3 regions of the Mesorhizobium sp. M7A.F.Ca.US.002.01.1.1 genome follow, and region 3 is predicted to be linked to each of the others. Evidence: riboswitches for the same ligand, from Rfam matches in the RefSeq annotation. Region 3 holds a riboswitch; each other region holds the start of a gene.

Region 1 (5,902 bases), on a different contig from region 3:
ATACTCCTGAATGTCTGAATTTCGCCAGGGCGGCGGGCGAGCCCGCCGTCGACCGGAAAACTGGGAATCGGCTGTTAGTTGTTGCCGAAGAGGTTGCGGTCAGCACCCTGGGCAGGCGCCTGAGCAGCCGGTTCCGACTTCTTGGTCGAAGCGGTGTACGAGCTGTCGACAGCAGTGGCTGCCGCGGCGTTCGAACCGTAGTGGTCGCTACCAGCGAAGGCGCTGCCGGAAATGGCCAGAAGGGCTGCGGCAGTGAGAATGATCTTTTTCATTTTTGGTACTCCAGTATCGTCTTTTTTCCGTCCGTCTAGCGGCGTGTCTTGGAAATGAAATCGCGTCGTTCGGACAGCCCCGATGTGGGAGGGCAAGGTCGTCTTTTCCAATCACGAAGTTGTTCCGTGTGGACCATGAATCCCCACCTTGAAATTGTGCCAATGGAATCTAAGGATGCATTTTTCTTCTTCATATCAGTGTGTTAGGTGTAGCCACCTGATGGATCACTGACTGTTTCAGAGGCCCAGCGTTCACACCGTCCTGCACGCACCGTCAACAGAAACGAACCGTTCGGTTCGATTTTAGGGCGAGCTAATAGTCACTTTTCGAAACCATTAACCTTTTTTGACCCCCCGCGAAGGGTCGGATTCGGAAAGATCGCAGCCGGCAAATGGCCGCCCGGGAGGTGGGATCTCGGCCCGCGACGAGCTGCAGTAGCGTTTCGCATGCCGTGTCGCGCCGCATGGATACGATGTCGTTTTCATGCCGACGGCGCGCCCGCGATCGTGGTTAGATCATACCATCTCAGGTGCCGCTTCGTGACGACGAGGCGGAGAATTGGGAAGCCGGTCAGAATCCGGCGCTGCCCCCGCAACGGTGGTGGAGTTCAAGTCGCAACGGGAGACCACTGGGCAACCGCCTGGGAAGGTGTCGCGATGGTCCGCAAGGACAACTCCAGAGCCCGGAAACCAGCCCGAGATTTTTAGACTCGACTGATCGCGGTGGGCGGTCAAGAGGTGGATAGCGCATGTCCGGCACACAGCCGGCCTGTGTTTCAATCCTTCCTCCATCACCACCAGTTCAGTCCTTAGAAACGAGGACAGGACATGGATATCCGCAACGACATGCTGAGGCTCCTGAAGGGGCGCCGGCAAGGCTTTTCGCTGGAGCAGCCCTTCTACACCGATCCGGACTACTTCAAGCTCGACATGGAGCTGATCTGGTATCGCGACTGGCTGTTCATCGGCCATGATTGCGAACTGCCGAAGCCGGGCAGCTACATCACCGTGCAGGTCGGCGATTATCCGGTCGTCCTTGTCCGCGACCAGCACGGCAAGATCAACGCCTTCCACAATTCCTGCCGCCATCGCGGCAGCCGCGTGTGCAACACGGAGAAGGGTACCGCGGCAAAGCTCGTCTGCCCGTATCATCAGTGGACCTACGAGCTGGACGGCCGCCTGCTGTTTGCCCGCCAGATGGCCGACGGTTTCGACAAGAGTGATTTCGGCCTGAAGCCGGTCGCCTGCGAGAGCGTCGGCGGCTACATCTTCATCTGCCTGGCCAAGGAACCGGCAGATTTCGCGCCGATGCGGGCGATGATCGAACCCTATCTTTTGCCGCACCGGCTGCGTGAAGCAAAGATCGCCTTCGAGAGCACGATCGTCGAGAAGGGCAACTGGAAGCTGGTCTGGGAAAACAACCGCGAGTGCTACCACTGCGCCGCCAATCATCCCGAGTTGTGCAAGACCTTCCCCGAGGCTCCAACCATAACCGGCGTCCATGGCGCCGACAGCGACCCTGAAATGGTCGCACACTGGGCCAGATGCGAGGCATCAGGCTTGCCGAGCAAATTCCGCATCGATCCGGCAGGGCAGTACCGCGCCACCCGCGCGCCCTTGCTGCGCGATGCCGTCAGCTACACCATGACGGGAAAACGGGCGGTCCAGAAGAACCTGTCCGACAGCGTTTCAACCGACCGCATCGGCTCCTTGCTGCTCTATCACTATCCGACGACCTGGAACCATATCCTCGGCGACCACGCCGTTACCTTCCGCGTGCTGCCGATCAGTGCCACGGAAACCGCGGTGACAACGAAATGGCTCGTCCACAAGGATGCGGTCGAAGGCGTCGACTACGACCTCGCTGAGCTCACCCATGTCTGGACCGAGACCAACGACCAGGACCGCCGCATCGTCGAGGAAAACGCCTTCGGCATCCTGTCGCCTGCCTATGAACCAGGCCCCTATTCGGAGCTGCATGAGGGCGGCGTGATCCAGTTCGTCGAGTGGTACGCGTCGTTCATCGGGCCGCGCCTTGCCGAAGGCGGCCGGCCGGCCCTGCGCAGCGTCGCCTAGCCCAGGGGATAAGAGGATGAATGCGATGACGGACCTTGGCCTCTATCGCCATCTCGACCAGATGACGCCCTGGAACGACAGGCTGCAGGTGCTGGAAGTGATCGGCGTCAGCGACGAAGCGCCTGACGTGAAGACCTTCACCTTCCGCTCCGACAACCAGACCTGGTTCCGCTACAAACCGGGGCAGTTCGTGACTCTGGAACTGCCGACATCGGACGGGCCGCTGATGCGCACCTACACGCTGTCGTCCTCGCCGTCGCGGCCGTTCTCGATCGCGGTGACGGTCAAGGCGCAGGCGGGCAGCACCGGTACGCGCTGGATGTTCGACCATCTGACGCCCGGTTCGCACGTCAAGGCCTATGGGCCGACCGGCGACTTCTCGCTGCATAGCCACCCGGCCGCCAAATATCTGTTCATTTCGGCCGGTTCCGGCGTGACGCCGATGATGTCGATGCTGCGCTGGCTGAACGACTGCGCGCCATGGACCGATGTCGGCTTCGTCAACTGCGCGCGCCGCCCGGAAGAGATCATTTTCCGCAAGGAGCTCGAACTGCTCGGCAGCCGCATGCCTGGGCTGTCGCTCGGCTTCATGATCGAGGAGCGGTCGAGCCGCGAGGGCTGGTTCGGCCATATGGGCCGCATCGACGCGATCCGGCTGCCATTGCTGGCGCCCGATTTCCGCGAGCGCGAGATTTTCTGCTGCGGCCCCGATCCTTTCATGCGCGCCGTGCGTGGCATGCTGGACGCAGCCGGCTTCGACATGACGAAATACCATCAGGAAAGCTTTGCCGCGCCTGCCGTGGAGGAGATCCCGGCGCCGTTCTCGCCGCCGGCGGAAGACGGCGCCGCTGCCACCGTGGAGGCCGTGACACCGATCCGGTTCTCGCATTCCGATGTCGATGCCGAATGCGTCGCCGGCCAGACGGTGCTGCAGACGGCACGCGCCTCGGGGGTGCGGATTCCCGCCGCCTGCGAGTTCGGCCTGTGCGGCACCTGCAAGGTGAGGAAGGTCGCGGGCGACGTCGAGATGAGCCACAATGGCGGCATCCTCGATCACGAAATCGAGGACGGCTTTATCCTCGCCTGTTGCTCGAAGCCGCTTTCGGCGCTTGAAATCGAGGCGTGACCGGCAGGCACGGTCAGAGACTGTCCATGCCCGCGCGGCCTGCAGCTGCGCTCGGCCGGGCCTACGCCATCTTGCCAAAAACCCTGCAAATGGTTAGACGCCTGCAACGGTGGGGTTGACCGTAGGGGCCGAAGATCATCTCCGCGGCCTGCTTCGGCGGGGAGCAAACATGCGACAATCCGGCGTATATGCCATTGCCAGCAAGGATATCGTCTTTGAATCCTTCGATGGCGAAGCCGTCGTTCTCGACCTGACCACCGGTAAATATTTCGGCTTCTCTGATTCAGGCAGCAGGCTTTGGGATGCACTGTCGTCCGGCGTGCCTGCCTCCGAACTGGTCGGCGCCGCGACCGGGATTGGCGCCCTCGATGCCGCCGCGATTGACGGCTTTGTTTCACAATTGCTCGAATTCGGTTTGCTGGCGGCCGCAACCGATGGCGTGGCAAGACCGGTTCCCAGCGAATTGCTGGCTCAGCTCGCCGCTGCCGGCGAGCCCCTCAAGGTCGACATCCATGACGACCTTGCCGACCTCATTGTCGTCGATCCCATCCACGAGGTCGAGGAGCCCCTCGGCTGGCCCGCAGTGAAGCAGGCCAACTGAGGCGCCCGCCAGGCTCTCGTTGCCGGACAGCTCCGGAACAGGCAGACCATGCCAAACGTCACTCTCGAAAACCTGACTGACTACGCACGTCATGTCCTGGCGCAAGCGCAGAGCAGCGCCGCGCATTATCCACTGACCTGCAAGGTGGGCTTGCCGCATCTGGAGTTGACCACTCATGTGAGTGCCGGCGCGTTGGCGGATGCCTTCGCTCATGGCTTTGTCACGGCTGCGGACAACCGAGCGCCTGCCGACATCTGCCGCATCTTCGTCGCACATCCCGGCATTGACGGCATCGCGGCACCGGCCAGATGGGGCCAAGGACCCTTCACGCAGCATGGCTTCGCCACCAGGCTGGCGGAAGCCGGATTGCGCGGCAACCATTTCCATGACCTGGATTTCTGGCAGTTCTATGATCCGCAACGTCGCGTTGGCGTGCAATTGATGGCCTCGGCCGATGCCTTTCCACCGTGGGAGCCGGGAGCGCCGCTGCGCCCCTTCCTCCATTGGGAATATGCGGCACGTGGCATGCGGCTGGCCCATGCGGGGACGCTCGGCACCAAAGGCAGGGGCGTACTGCTGGCCGGCGCGGGCGGCGCCGGGAAATCCGGGACCGTCGCCGCCGGCCTCCTCCACGGGCTGGACAGCGTCGGCGACGATTATGTGCTGGTCGACCTCTCCAACGGCGTGACTGCCCGCCCGTTGTTTTCAACACTCAAGCAGGATCCCCAGGGATTCGCGCGACTTGGGCTGAAGCACCGGCTGAAGGCGCACGGTCCGCTCAACTGGCAAGGCAAGCATGCTTTTCACATTGACGACATTGCGCCACGGCCGGTGCCCGAAACTCTGGACATCGTTGCGCTGGTGGTGCCACATATCGGCGGAGGCGAGGCAAGTTCGATCGTGCCGGTGTCGCGCAGGGATGCCATGATTGCCTTGGCGCCGTCCGGCATAGCGCAGATGCCGGGCGAGCGGGAGAGCGGCTTTCGCTTCTTCAGCGACCTGACCCGCCTGCTGCCGTGCTATCGTCTGTCGCTGGGGACGCAGCCACAGGAGATAGCCGGCACGATTGCGGACTTTCTTGTGCGGGGCGCTTCGTGAAACTGAGCGTGATAATGCCCGTCTACAACCGTGAGCGCTATGTCGTTTCGGCATTGCGCTCGCTGGTGCGGCAGCGGGACGCCGCCGATCTCGACATCATCGTCATCGACGACGGTTCGACCGACGGCTCTGCTGAGGCCGTACGCTCGATGATGCGCGAAAACCCCTGCATCCGACTCTTCCAGCAATCGAACATGGGCGTGGCCAGGGCGCGCAACGCCGGGCTGCGGCAACTGCCGCCGGATGCGGAGTTCGTGTCATTCCTGGATTCTGACGACATCTCGCTGGCCGGACGGTTCAAGGCCGATCTCGCCCGCTTCGAGGCTACCTCCGGGCTTGAGCTAACCTATTCGCTGATGACGCTGGTCGACCGGATCGACGACGAGAAGCTCGAGCCGGAGGCGGACTGCTGTACCATGACGCTTCGCGGAATTTCGCTGAGCACCGCTCTCTTCAGTCGAACGCTTGTCGATCGCATCGGCCATTTCGACGAGGACTTTGAGCAGTCCGAGGACACGGATTATCTGTTGCGAGTCTTCGAAACCGGTCCGCGCTACGAATTGCCGAACACCGTCGCGATCTACTACCGACGCCACGCCGGAAATGTCACCAAGGAACATAGCGGCAGGGTCCGCAACCACTTGCGTGCAATCCACAAGTCGATGCGGCGGCGCAAGGCCGATCCGTCACGGCGAGAGGTCCAGGGCATCTTCGAATTGAAGAGTCCCG
Region 2 (5,902 bases), on a different contig from region 3:
CAAGCAGCGCCGCCTTCTCGGCTTCAGCGCTCTGGCGGCGCATGGCGTCGGGCTCATCCTCCGGAGCGCGGCCATAGATATGCAGCCCGTCCTTGATGGCGAAATCCTTGAGATCGCAAAGCCAGGCGTCGATGCGGCGCAGCGCCTCGTCCGGCGCGTCGGTCGTGGCGACGCCGGCTTCGGAGGCGAGACCGGTTTTTTGCGCGGTGTCGACGATCAGTTTCGCCAGTCGGTCACGGCGGCGACGGTCGAGCCCGTCGGCCTGGGCATATTCATCGACCAGCCGCTCGAGCTTGTGCTGGTTTTCGTTCAGCCCGGCGCCGGTCAGCGGTGGCGGCAAATGGCCAAGGGTGACGGCGGCAATGCGCCGCTTGGCCTGCGCCGCTTCGCCCGGGTTGGAGACGATGAAGGGATAGATGACGGGCAGGGGACCGGTGACGATCTCCGGAAAGCAGTTTTCCGACAGAGCAACGGTTTTGCCCGGCAGCCATTCAAGCGTGCCATGGGCGCCGACATGGACCAGCGCGTGGACGCCGAGCGACTTGCGCAGCCAGAGGCCGAAGGCGATCAGCGCATGGCGCGGGGGCAGCGTCGGGTCGTGGTAGTCGGCGCGGCGGTCGACGGAGCGGCCGCGGTCGGGGGCGAGGGCGATGGTGACGTTGCCGAAGGTGGCGGCGCGGAAGGGGAAGCTTCCGCGCAAACCTGTTTCGTCTTCCGCTTTGCCCCAAGCGGCTTCGACCGCAGTGATTGCCGCAGTCGGCAACTCCGTCGAGAAGGCAATGTAGTTATCTAAGGCCAATCCAGTATCGCTGGCTTCCAGCAAATCCAGCAACCCACGCGGCGTCTGCGGAATCCCCTCAATCACATAGCCCTGCTCCTTCAGGTCATGCAGCATGGCGAGCACGCTGGACGGCACGTCGAGGCCCACGGCATAGCCGGTTCGACCAGGGGCACTGGGATAATCCGGGATCAGGATCGCCAGCTTGCGCCCGGCGCGGGGTGTCTCCTGCAACTTGATGAAGGCCGCGACGCGGTCAGCGACCTGCGCCACGCGATCCGGTTCCGGCCGGTTGGCGAAGGCGCGGTGGCCAAGCGCGGGATCGGTCTCGGTCTCGCCCTTGAAGGAAATGGCGCCGGCGAGGACGCGGCCGTCGAGTTCGGGCAGCACGACATGCATGGCGAGGTCGGCGGGTGCCAGGCCACGCTGGTTGTTTTGCCAGATGTCGCGGCGGGTGGTGGCGACGATGACCTGGAAGACAGGCACGCCGGCGCGGTCGAACAGCGTTTCGATGCCGGGTTCGGCGCCTGAGGCGAAAGCGGTCGCGGTGATGATGGCGGCGGGCTTCAGCGCCGTCAGTGCTGTTTGCACGAATGCCAGGGATGCCGGGTCCTTGAGGCTGGAGACGAAGATCGGGACTGGGTCGATGCCGCGCTGCCGCAGCGCTTCAACAAGCGCATCGATGGGCGCGACATCGGCGGCCAGCAGCATCGAGCGATAGACCAGGATGGGGATGATAGGAGCGTTGACGTTGTAAGCGCCAGCATTCGATAAGTCCGGCTTCTCCACAACTCCACATCCAGGCACGTAAAAACCAGCTTTCGGCACCACCACCGGGCCGATAACTTCCGCATCCGACCCCGCCAGCCGCGCCAATTTCCGCACCAGTGCGCTCATATTCGCCGGGCCGCCCTCGCGGAAATAGTCGAGCAGGCCGTCCAACTCCTCGCGCGGCAGCGTCGAGGCTTCGATCAGGCGCAGATCCTCGTCGCGGCATTCGCCGGGCAGCAGCGCCAGTTTTATGCCGCGTTCGCGGGCGGTCGAGGCAAGCTGGTCGCAGCCGTAGCGCCACCAGTCGTAGCCGCCGAGGATGCGCACGAGGATGATCTTGGCATGGCGGGCGACGCTGTCGACCCAGAGGTCGACGGACATGGGATGGCGCAGGTCGCGCAGTGCGGCCAGCCGCATCGAGGGCAGGCGGTCGGCATCGGTCCTCCACGCCGCCGCCAGTCCGGCGAGGTCGCTGTCGGTGAAGGACAGCGCCACGATATCCGCCGGCGTCTGCCGCAGATCGACCGGCTCGGCGAGGTCGTCGAGCGAGGCGGATGTCGTGGTTAGGATGTGCATCGCAATCCGTGTCCGAAATCAGCCGGCGAGTATACGCTCGATCGCCGGGCGGTTCAGCCCTTTCAGGCCGATGACGACGAGGCGCGAGCGGCGGTCGTCCTGCGCGGTCCAGGCGCGGTCATAGTAATGATTGACGAGGGGCCCGACGGCCTGCAGCAGCAGCCGCATCGGCTTGCCGCCGACCTCGACGAAGCCTTTTACACGCAGCACGTTCTCTTCCTCGGCGACGGTGGCGACGCGTTTTGCCAGTTCATCGGGATTGGCGACCGAGGCTATGTCGACAATGAAGGTGTCGAAGTCGTCATGCTCGTGGTCGAAGGCGCCGTCATGATGGGATTTGCGGTTCTCGATGTCGTCCTCGACGGCGAGACCGAGCCCGAGCAGCACGGAGGGATCGACCTTGCCATGCGAGGTCGGCACGATCTTCACTGCGCGGGCGGAGTGTTCGCCAATGATGGCATTGGCGCGGGCGGTGCCGGCGGCGTCCATCAGGTCGCTCTTCGACAGGATGATCAGGTCGGCGCAGGCGATCTGGTCCTCGAACAGTTCTTCCACCGGATCGTCGTGGTCGAGCGTCTCGTCCCCGGCGCGCTGCGCCTGGAGGGCCTCCATGTCGTTGGCGACGCGGCCTTCGGCCAATGCCGGTCCGTCGACCACGGCGATGACGCCATCGACGGTCACCCGGCTTTTCACGCTCGGCCACTGAAAGGCCTGGACCAGCGGCTTGGGCAGTGCCAGGCCCGAGGTTTCGATCAGGATATGGTCGACCTTCGGCGTCAGCGACAGGATTTGGTCGAGCGCCGGGACGAAATCATCGGCGACAGTGCAGCAGATACAGCCATTGGCCAGTTCTACGATGTTTTCCTCGGGGCAGGTGTCGATACCGCATCCCTTGAGGATCTCGCCATCGATGCCGATGTCGCCGAATTCGTTGACGATGATGGCGATGCGCTTGCCGCCGGCGTTTTCCAGGAGATGGCGGACCAGCGTCGTCTTGCCGGCGCCGAGGAAGCCGGTGACGACGGTGCAGGGAACGCGGGATACGGAAGTGGTCATGGTCAATCCTTCAGCATGTCGATGGGTGGAATGCGGGCCACGAGGCCGCGCTTGAGGCTATCGGGGCGGCCACGCCACGGGATCAGGCCATCTTTCGAGGTGGCGAAGAGCTTTGCGCCTGTCACGAGGTCGGCGCCGCTGGTCGCGGTCAGGTCGCCGAAGACATAGCTCCAGCAGCCGTCGCGCAGGATCGCGGCGCTGAGGCGCCGCTTGCAATTGCCAAGGCATTCGACGCTGCGGATGCGGATATCGTCGCCAGCGGCGGCGCGGCGCGTGTCGTCCGTCAGCAACTCGCCGGCGCGGGGATGAGCGTCGGAGCCGGTCTCATTGCGGCAGGAGCCGCAGACGATGATGGTGACGCCGGCCAAGGCATCATCATGGCCGGACGAAATATCCGCTGTGCCAGCCGAAAAACTGCTGTCGTGGTCCAAAGATCGGGCTCCTTGCCCGGAAACCCGCCGGGCGATCGGATTCTACAGTCGCAGACGGCAGGTCTCCTGGCTCGCGAGTCATCGCCTTGGGTAGCCGCCTTCCCGGGAATTCCCAGTGGTTTTCGGCCTTGGCTCTTCGCTTACAGTTGCGGGGACAGCCGCGGATTTGGGATTTTGCCCCGCACCGCATTCCCTCTTAGCCCTTGCCGTTGCGGGCAAGGGACCATCTGGAACCGGATTTAGGCTTTTGCGGGCGGCGGTGTCAACGCGAGCTTACGACACCGCTATGTCGGCCAGCGCCGGCCCCAAATCCCCGGCAGGCGTCACTTCGATGCGTTCGAGCCCGAGCCAACCCTGCATCTGCTTCAATTCCTCGAACAGCTCCGCAGCGGTTTCAGGCGGCGCACCGGGCTCCGCATAGGCTGCATGGACGCGCAGTATGCTGGCCGGGCGATCGGCCTTGAGGTCGACGCGTGCCACGATCCTGTCGCCGAGCAGGAACGGCAGGACATAATAGCCGTATTGCCGCTTGTCGGCCGGCGTGTAGATCTCAATGCGGTAGTGGAAGTCGAACAGCCGCTCTGTGCGCGAGCGTTCGAAGACGACAGGATCGAACGGCGCCAGCAGGGCGCGGGCCTCGATCTTGCGCGGCAGACGCGCGTCTTTATGAAGATAGGCGGGCTTGTCCCACCCTTCGACGCGCACCGGCAGCAACTCGCCCGTTTCAACCAGTTCCTCCAGCCGGCCTTTCATATCGGCCGGCGACAGGCGGAAATAATCGCGCAAATCGCCTGAAGTCGCCACGCCGTGGGCGCGGGCGGAAATGCGCAGCAATTCGCGGTGCGCGTCCTCAGGCGTCGGCACCGGCAGGTCGAGGATCGCCTGCGGCAGCACGCGCTCGGGCAGGTCATAGAAGCGCTCGAAACCGCGGCGGTGCGCCGTGGTGATGCGGCCGGCCCAGAACAGCCATTCGAAGGCGTGTTTGGCATGGCTCCAGCCCCACCAGCCGCCCGAACCTTTCTGGCCCTCCAGCGCGGAAGCGGCGATCGGGCCGCGCTCGGCGACCTCGCGGTAGATCTCTTCGATGTAGGCGGCGTGCTCGCGGCCCCATTTGGCGAGACCCAGATACATTTCCTCGCCCCGCTCGGCGCGCTGCATGCGCCAGCGCATCAGCGGGTATGTCTCGACCGGCAGGAAGGAGGCCTCGTGCGCCCAATATTCGAAAACCATGCGCTTGCGCGTCACGGCCGCGTTGTCGAGCAGCGAGAACGGGTAGGGGCCAAGGCGCGAATAGAGCGGCATATAATGAGCGCGCACCACCGCGCTGACGGAATCGATCTGCAACAGGCCGGTGCGGGAGAGCGTGCGGGCAAAATGCCGGCGGTCGGGCGTGCCGGTCGGGCGAGGATCGAGGAACCCTTGGGCGGCAAGGGCGATGCGCCGGGCCATCGGGAGCGAGATCTTTTCCTTCATGCAGGTATCACTTTGACGTGTTTTGACCGAGGGTCGAATGGCTGATTCCAACCCATGCTAGCAGGGTTTTGGCGGCATCCATGTCAGGAGGGAAAAGTGGAGTAAAAAGCGAAGGAAATCAAACAGGAGCGGATCGGACCAGTTTGCCGCGATATGCCGTCCAGGTCGATGTTTTGAACAAGGTTTGACTTGCTTCGCTGGAAGTGCTGCGCTAACCCTCGCCGCGTTGCAGCATAGGCCCTTAAAACGGTTCAGCGGTTAAACTGTCACGCTTCCGCATTAGGGTCCGGTGCTGTAATCAACGTGGATTGGCGCCAACGGAAAGCCGAGCATGAACGCACTCTTGAGCTCATACCTGCCCATCGTCCTGTTCATAGGCGTGGCGCTGGTTGTCGGCCTGGCGCTGCTGGCCGCGCCCTTCCTGGTGGCCTACCGCAATCCCGATCCCGAAAAGCTTTCCGCCTACGAGTGCGGTTTCAACTCGTTCGACGACGCCCGCATGAAGTTCGACATCCGTTTCTACCTGGTGTCGATCCTGTTCATCATCTTCGACCTGGAAGTAGCCTTCCTGTTTCCGTGGGCGGTGTCGTTTTCGAAGATCGGCATGCTCGGTTTCTGGTCGATGATGGTTTTTTTGGCGGTGCTGACCATCGGCTTTGCCTATGAATGGAAAAAAGGAGCGCTGGAATGGGATTGAACGACAGTTCAGGCACCCTCGTCGCGCCGAAGCCCAAGGGCATCATCGATCCCAACACCGGCAGGCCGGTGGGGGAGGACGATCCCTTCTTCCTCGAGATCAACAACGAGTTGGCCGACA
Region 3 (5,902 bases):
CATCGCCTCGTAGGCCATGCCGGCAGACATGGCGCCGTCGCCGATGACGGCGATGACATTGTTGCGGCCGCCGGAGAGATCGCGGGCCGCGGCCATGCCGAGGCCGGCCGATATCGATGTCGAGGAGTGGGCAGCGCCGAAGGGATCGTACTCGCTCTCGGCGCGGCGGGTGAAGCCGGACAGGCCGCCTTCCTGGCGCAGCGTGCGGATACGGTCGCGGCGGCCGGTCAGGATCTTGTGCGGATAGGCCTGGTGGCCGACATCCCAGATCAGCCGATCATCGGGGGTGTTGAAGACATAGTGCAGCGCCACTGTCAGCTCGACCACGCCAAGGCCGGCGCCCAGATGACCACCCGTGCGGGATACCGCGTCGACCAGCTCGGCGCGAAGCTCGGACGCCAGTTGCGGCAGCTCACTCTCGGCAAGCGTGCGCAGGTCGGCCGGGATGCGGGTCTTGTCGAGAAGCGGCGTATGCGGCGTTGCGTTCACGGTGCTCAGGCTTTCGGTTGATGGGCGAAATAGGCCGCCGGCCGGCGAAAGTAAATGCGTGTCAGTGACGCGGATCAGACTGTGGTCTTTTGCTTCTATGCAGGTCGTTTCCCCAAAACCGGGCCACTTTGGGCGACAGGCATCAGCTTTCCGGCAGCGGAATGAACTCTTCCTCGTCTCCTGGAACGATGTCGAAGCGGCCTGTCTTCCATTCCTCTTTCGCCTGTTCGATACGCTCTTTCGACGACGAGACGAAATTCCACCAGATGTAACGCTTCGAACCAAGAGAGGCGCCGCCGAACAGCATGAAATGCGCCCCGGTCTGCGACGACACGACGATCTCGTCACCGGGACGGAAGACCAGCAGCCGTTCGGCTGGGAACACATCGCCCGAAATCGAGACCTCGCCTTCCAGCGTGTAAATGGCGCGCTCTTCCGCATCGGCAGGGATTTTCACGCTGGCGCCGGGCGCCAGGCGCAGGTCGGCGTAGAGCGTCTCCGAATCGGCCCTGACCGGGGACCGTAATCCTTGGAAATCGCCGATGATGAGGCGCCCGTTGACGCCTTCGGCATCAATCTCGGGAAGCCTGAGCGCTCCTGTGTTCTCGAACACAGGAGCCACCTCTTCCTTGTCGTCCGGCAGCGCCAGCCATGTCTGCAGGCCGGATATCGACATCGGCGCGCCACGCAGTTCCTCCGGCGTACGCTCCGAATGGACGATGCCGCGGCCGGCGGTCATCAAATTCACGTCGCCGGGCTGAATGACCATTTCGGTGCCGAGGGAGTCGCGGTGCCGGATCTTGCCGTCGAACAGATAGGTGACCGTCGACAGTCCGATATGCGGATGCGGACGGACGTCCAGCGCCTGGCCGGCCCGCAGGATCGCGGGACCCATGCGGTCGAAGAAGATGAACGGACCGACCAACCGCCTTTTTGCCGTTGGCAGGGCACGGCGCACCTGAAAACCACCGATGTCCTTGGCGTTCGGAACGACCATCAATTCGATCTGATCGCTGGCGAACGCATCGCCCACCTCAGGGTCTTTCCCGGGGAAGAAGCTCATGGACTCTCCTTGTCGGTGGTCGAAGGCCGCCTGGCCGCATCAGGCAAAGCGGATGGCCGCCTTTGCCCGCAGCTTGGCCGCCACCTCTTCGCGATTGCGCGGATGCTGATGGGTTTCCAGGGAATCGAGCAGTTCGCGCGCCGAGGCCGCGATGGCGTCGACGGCATGATCGAAGGCGTGCTGGTTCTGCTTCGAGGGTCGCGTCGTTCCGCTCAGCTTGCGGACGAACTGAAGGGCCGCGTCGCGCACCTCGTCATTGGTTGCCGGCGGATCAAAATTGAACAGGGTCTTGATGTTTCTGCACATCGCTTCCGTATCTCCTCTTGTCCTTGAGCTGTTTCAATCGGAACGAGTTATAGCCTCGATCATGATCATGTCCAAAAACCGGTGAGGCGAGGCCATCGTTCGGACCGGCCTCAATCCGCGTCGAGCGGCTCCGTTCCAACCGGCTTGCCGTCGCGCGACAGCCTGATCTTCTCGACCTTGTCCTCGGCGGCCTTCAGCAGCCGGTCGCAATGCGCCTTCAGCGCCTCGCCACGTTCATAGATCCTGATCGACTGGTCGAGCGGCACGTCGCCACGCTCCAGATCATCGACGATCTTCTCCAGCGCATCGAGTGCCTGCTCGAAGCTCATCGCCTTGACGTCTTCGTTGGTCTCACCAGCCATCATTCATCCTTTCATCAGTCGCCCGACATGGGCGGCGACCGAAAATGCCAATCCCTGCAGATCGTAGCCGCCCTCGAGCAGGCTTACGAGCCGGTTGCCGCTGTGGCGTGCCGCGCGCTGCATCAACTGGCCGGTCGCCCAGTCGAAATCATCCTCGGTCAGATTGATCTCGGCCAGCGGATCGCGGTGGTGCGCGTCGAACCCGGCCGAAATGATGATCAGGTCGGGCGCGAAATTGTCGAGCGCGGGCAGGACGCGCGACAGGAAGGCATCGCGAAACACTTCGCTGCCGGTCTGCGGCGCCAGCGGTGCGTTGACGATATTGCCGGCGCCCGTTTCGGTCTTCGCTCCGGTGCCGGGATAAAGCGGCATCTGGTGTGTCGAGCAATAGAGCACCGAGGGATCGTCCCAGAAAATATCCTGCGTGCCATTGCCGTGATGCACGTCCCAGTCGACGATGGCAACGCGCTCGACACCGTGTTTCTTCTGCGCATAACGCGCCGCGATCGCCGCCGTGTTGAACAGGCAGAAGCCCATGGCCGTGGTCTTTTCGGCATGATGGCCGGGCGGCCGGGCGGCGACGAAGACGTTGTCGGCGCGGCCCGAAAAGACATCATCGACGGCGGCGTTGGCGGCGCCGATCGCGGTGATCGCCGCTTGCCAGCTCTTCGGACTGGCAGTGGTGTCGGCATCGATGCGGGCAATCCCCTCGTCGGGGATGGCGGCGCGCACGCGGGCGACGAAATCGGCGGGATGCGCGTAGAGGATGGTGGCCTCGTCGCCTTCCGGCGCCTGGATACGATCGAGCGCGGCAAAGGCTTCCTCATCGAGCACGCGCTCGATGGCGCGCAGGCGGTCGGGCCGCTCGGGATGTCCGGGCGGCGTGAGATGCTCGAGGAAGATCGGATGCGTGTAGAGACGGGTGGTCATCGTCCTAATCTAGTGACCCCGATCGACAAAGGCCATGCACGGGCGGCCGATGACTGGGGAAAATCGCGCCTGCGTCCATTCGTGTCGCCGCAGGCATTGGCCCCGCCGGCGCTTCGGCGTAAAGTCCTTGGTACTGCCTGGTGCCCGCCGCAAGCGGGAGAATCGGGAACACGGTTGAATTCCGTGGCGTGCCCAACGCTGTGAGGGGGACCGCGCCGGTAAATGCCACTGTCGATGACGGGAAGGCACCGGACGCGGGTTGATCCCAAGCCAGAAGACCGGCCTGGCAGGCATCGTCATCCGCATGGTCGGGCGGGTGGCATCAGAGCGACGTGCGTCCATTTGGACGCACAGCGTACGCTCTGACCGTTTTGAATCTGCAATCGCAAGGGGACAAGCGATGCCGGAACATATGACCGCTGCCATTGACGATGGATTCGACCAGAATGCGCGCGATGCGGTCTATCGCGCCATGTTCACGCGGCGCGACGTGCGCAGCCATTTCCTGCCCAACGCGATCGATGACGACGTGCTGGCGCGGCTGCTGCTTGCCGCCCATCACGCGCCATCGGTCGGCTTCATGCAGCCATGGAATTTCATTGTCATTCGCGATGCCGGACGACGAGCGGAGGTGCGCGACCTGTTCCTGGCCGCGCGCGAGCAGGAACTGCCGGCGATCGAGGCGGAAAAACAGGCGCTGTACCGCAAGCTCAAGCTGGAAGGCATCTGCGAAAGCGCGCTCAACATCTGCATCACTTGCGACCGGCAGCGCTCGAAGGGTTCGCCGCTGGGACGCTGGCACAATCCGGAGATGGATCTCTACAGCACCGTCTGCGCGGTGCAGAATTTCTGGCTGGCCGCGCGTGCCGAGGGCGTTGGCGTCGGCTGGGTGAGCATCATCGAGGCTGAGGCGCTGAAGCGGCTGTTGGCCATTCCGGATCACGTAACGCCAATCGCCTATCTCTGCGTCGGCCGTGTTTCCGAGTTCGCTTCCAAACCGGACCTTGAAACGCATGGTTGGGGACGGCGGCTGCCGCTGCCGGAACTGATCATGAGCGAGACGTTTTCCGGGCAAGGCGAGGCACAGCTCAAGTCCACCGTGGCGCGCCTCAACACCGTTTCTGCCTCACCAGACACCACCTGCCCGGCCGATCAGGGTGTGGCGCCGGCCGTACCCCAGCGCGAACCGCCGAAGGAGGCGAGCGCCTTGTCCTTGAGCTCCCTGAACTTCGACGACGCCTCGGCCAACCGGGCGTCCCAGGCCGGATCCGGCACCTGGCCCGCGATGGTCTTGAAATAGACCTGCATCAGGCAAGCGATGGCGAAAGGCTCGATGAAGGCCGCCTTGAACGCCCAGGCGAAGACGATGGCGAGCACGAAGGCCCAGCCGGCGAGCTGGCCGGGCATCAGGAACAGAATGGCGCCGGCAGGCGCCAGCATCATCAGAAAGATGACGAACGACACGCCCCACATGATGACCGCCAGCCAGACGGCGTTCTTGACCATGACCTTGCCGTTCTGGGCATAGAGCACGACGCCTTGGCGCGCCGTCTCGAAGGGTGAGGCTGAATTGATGCGGATGTTGTAGCCGAGGATGATCTCGTCGACATAGGTCAGCGACAGGCGGATCACCGTGTTGATGAAGGAGACCAGGCCGCTCAGGCCCGGTATCGGCAGGAAGGCGGCGATACCGCCGAGCAGGCCGGTGATGGCGCGGATGGCACCCTTGACGAGTTGGTCGACGACGAAAAGGATATTGGCCTCGGCAAAACGCTGGGTGACGACATCCCTGGCGTAGGCGATCTGGTCCTGACCGCCGGGAATGTCGCGGCCGTCGATCAGATGAACCATGACGGCGATGTGGCCGGCCTTGACGATATAGAGGATGTATTCACGGATCCAGTAGACCGCGATCGAGACGATGCCAAACCCGACCACGCCGCCCCACAGGGCAAAGGACATGGGCCCGTCGGGATCGGTGGAGATATGGCCGACACCATAGCCGACCGAGGCACCGGTGCCGGTCGCCATGATGTAGGCCAGCGTGATGCCGAAATAGACGATCATACGAAAGACGATGAACGGCCAGGTCCGCATCATGATGGACACCGACCGGCCGATCTCGAAATCCCACATGTGCCCCGAATCTCCGCCTCAGAGATGGTGGAAGAGGATGAACTCAACCCGACGATTGTCAATTGCCGGCCCTGGCACCACAGGGCGACGAATTCTGGGCAACGGTTTTCTTTCGCAGCCTTTCGCCGGCGCATTGTCTGACGGAGCATCAAACGAAAAACCCGCCTGTGCGGCGGGTCACCGGCGCAAATCACCACCATGGACGAATATGTACCTTAGCTGAGGGCAGGTGTCGAGAAAAAATTCCTATCGGGAACAGCTGCCGGCACGAAAAGCTCCGGTGGGAACTTCAATTCGACTGCGGATCCGGCTTCTTGAGCAGGCCTTCGAGCAGTTGCTTGAACGCCGTCACCACCTTCTTGGACGTCGCTTCGGGGTCGTCCGAATTGGCGATCCGTTGCGCTGCCTGGCTGCTCGCTCCGTTGATCAGTCGCGAGGCCGTCTCGGGGTCGAGGCTCGAGACAACGACCCCCTCCTCCTGCAGCGCGGTCAGATGGTCGGTCATTGACACGATGCACGCACTGGCATTCGGCCATTGCGCTGGATCCCCCAGCACGGCCGGGCCATCCCGGAACATGATGCGCTGGATTTCCGGCTCCAGCGCCATCTCGATATA

Evidence for each region. A riboswitch is a leader RNA that binds a small molecule or an ion and turns the genes downstream of it on or off. The one in region 3 is predicted to bind cobalamin.
Region 1: it holds a riboswitch for cobalamin, as region 3 does, so the genes downstream of both, EN932_RS18585 (aromatic ring-hydroxylating dioxygenase subunit alpha) here and bluB (5,6-dimethylbenzimidazole synthase) in region 3, are expected to answer to the same signal.
Region 2: it holds a riboswitch for cobalamin, as region 3 does, so the genes downstream of both, EN932_RS20655 (DUF1636 family protein) here and bluB (5,6-dimethylbenzimidazole synthase) in region 3, are expected to answer to the same signal.

Annotation. Positions count from the first base shown of each region.
Region 1 is NZ_RZQE01000183.1:4,890-10,791, reverse strand. Features, by position in the region: gene EN932_RS18590 (DUF680 domain-containing protein) at 75-272, opposite strand; cobalamin riboswitch at 784-986, shown strand; gene EN932_RS18585 (aromatic ring-hydroxylating dioxygenase subunit alpha) at 1,101-2,348, shown strand; gene EN932_RS18580 (hybrid-cluster NAD(P)-dependent oxidoreductase) at 2,374-3,474, shown strand; gene EN932_RS18575 (PqqD family protein) at 3,644-4,075, shown strand; gene EN932_RS18570 (serine kinase) at 4,124-5,173, shown strand; gene EN932_RS18565 (glycosyltransferase family A protein) at 5,170-5,902, shown strand, end outside.
Region 2 is NZ_RZQE01000222.1:1,254-7,155, reverse strand. Features, by position in the region: gene cobN (cobaltochelatase subunit CobN) at 1-2,125, opposite strand, end outside; gene cobW (cobalamin biosynthesis protein CobW) at 2,144-3,181, opposite strand; gene EN932_RS20655 (DUF1636 family protein) at 3,184-3,612, opposite strand; cobalamin riboswitch at 3,651-3,855, opposite strand; gene EN932_RS20650 (winged helix-turn-helix domain-containing protein) at 3,886-5,085, opposite strand; gene EN932_RS20645 (NADH-quinone oxidoreductase subunit A) at 5,417-5,782, shown strand; gene EN932_RS20640 (NADH-quinone oxidoreductase subunit B) at 5,773-5,902, shown strand, end outside.
Region 3 is NZ_RZQE01000115.1:3,468-9,369, reverse strand. Features, by position in the region: gene dxs (1-deoxy-D-xylulose-5-phosphate synthase) at 1-489, opposite strand, end outside; gene EN932_RS14145 (pirin family protein) at 632-1,552, opposite strand; gene EN932_RS14140 (DUF2277 domain-containing protein) at 1,592-1,858, opposite strand; gene EN932_RS14135 (exodeoxyribonuclease VII small subunit) at 1,969-2,220, opposite strand; gene EN932_RS14130 (histone deacetylase family protein) at 2,224-3,150, opposite strand; cobalamin riboswitch at 3,272-3,452, shown strand; partial or broken gene bluB (5,6-dimethylbenzimidazole synthase) at 3,455-4,180, shown strand; gene EN932_RS14120 (hypothetical protein) at 4,303-5,286, opposite strand; gene EN932_RS14115 (TetR/AcrR family transcriptional regulator) at 5,576-5,902, opposite strand, start outside.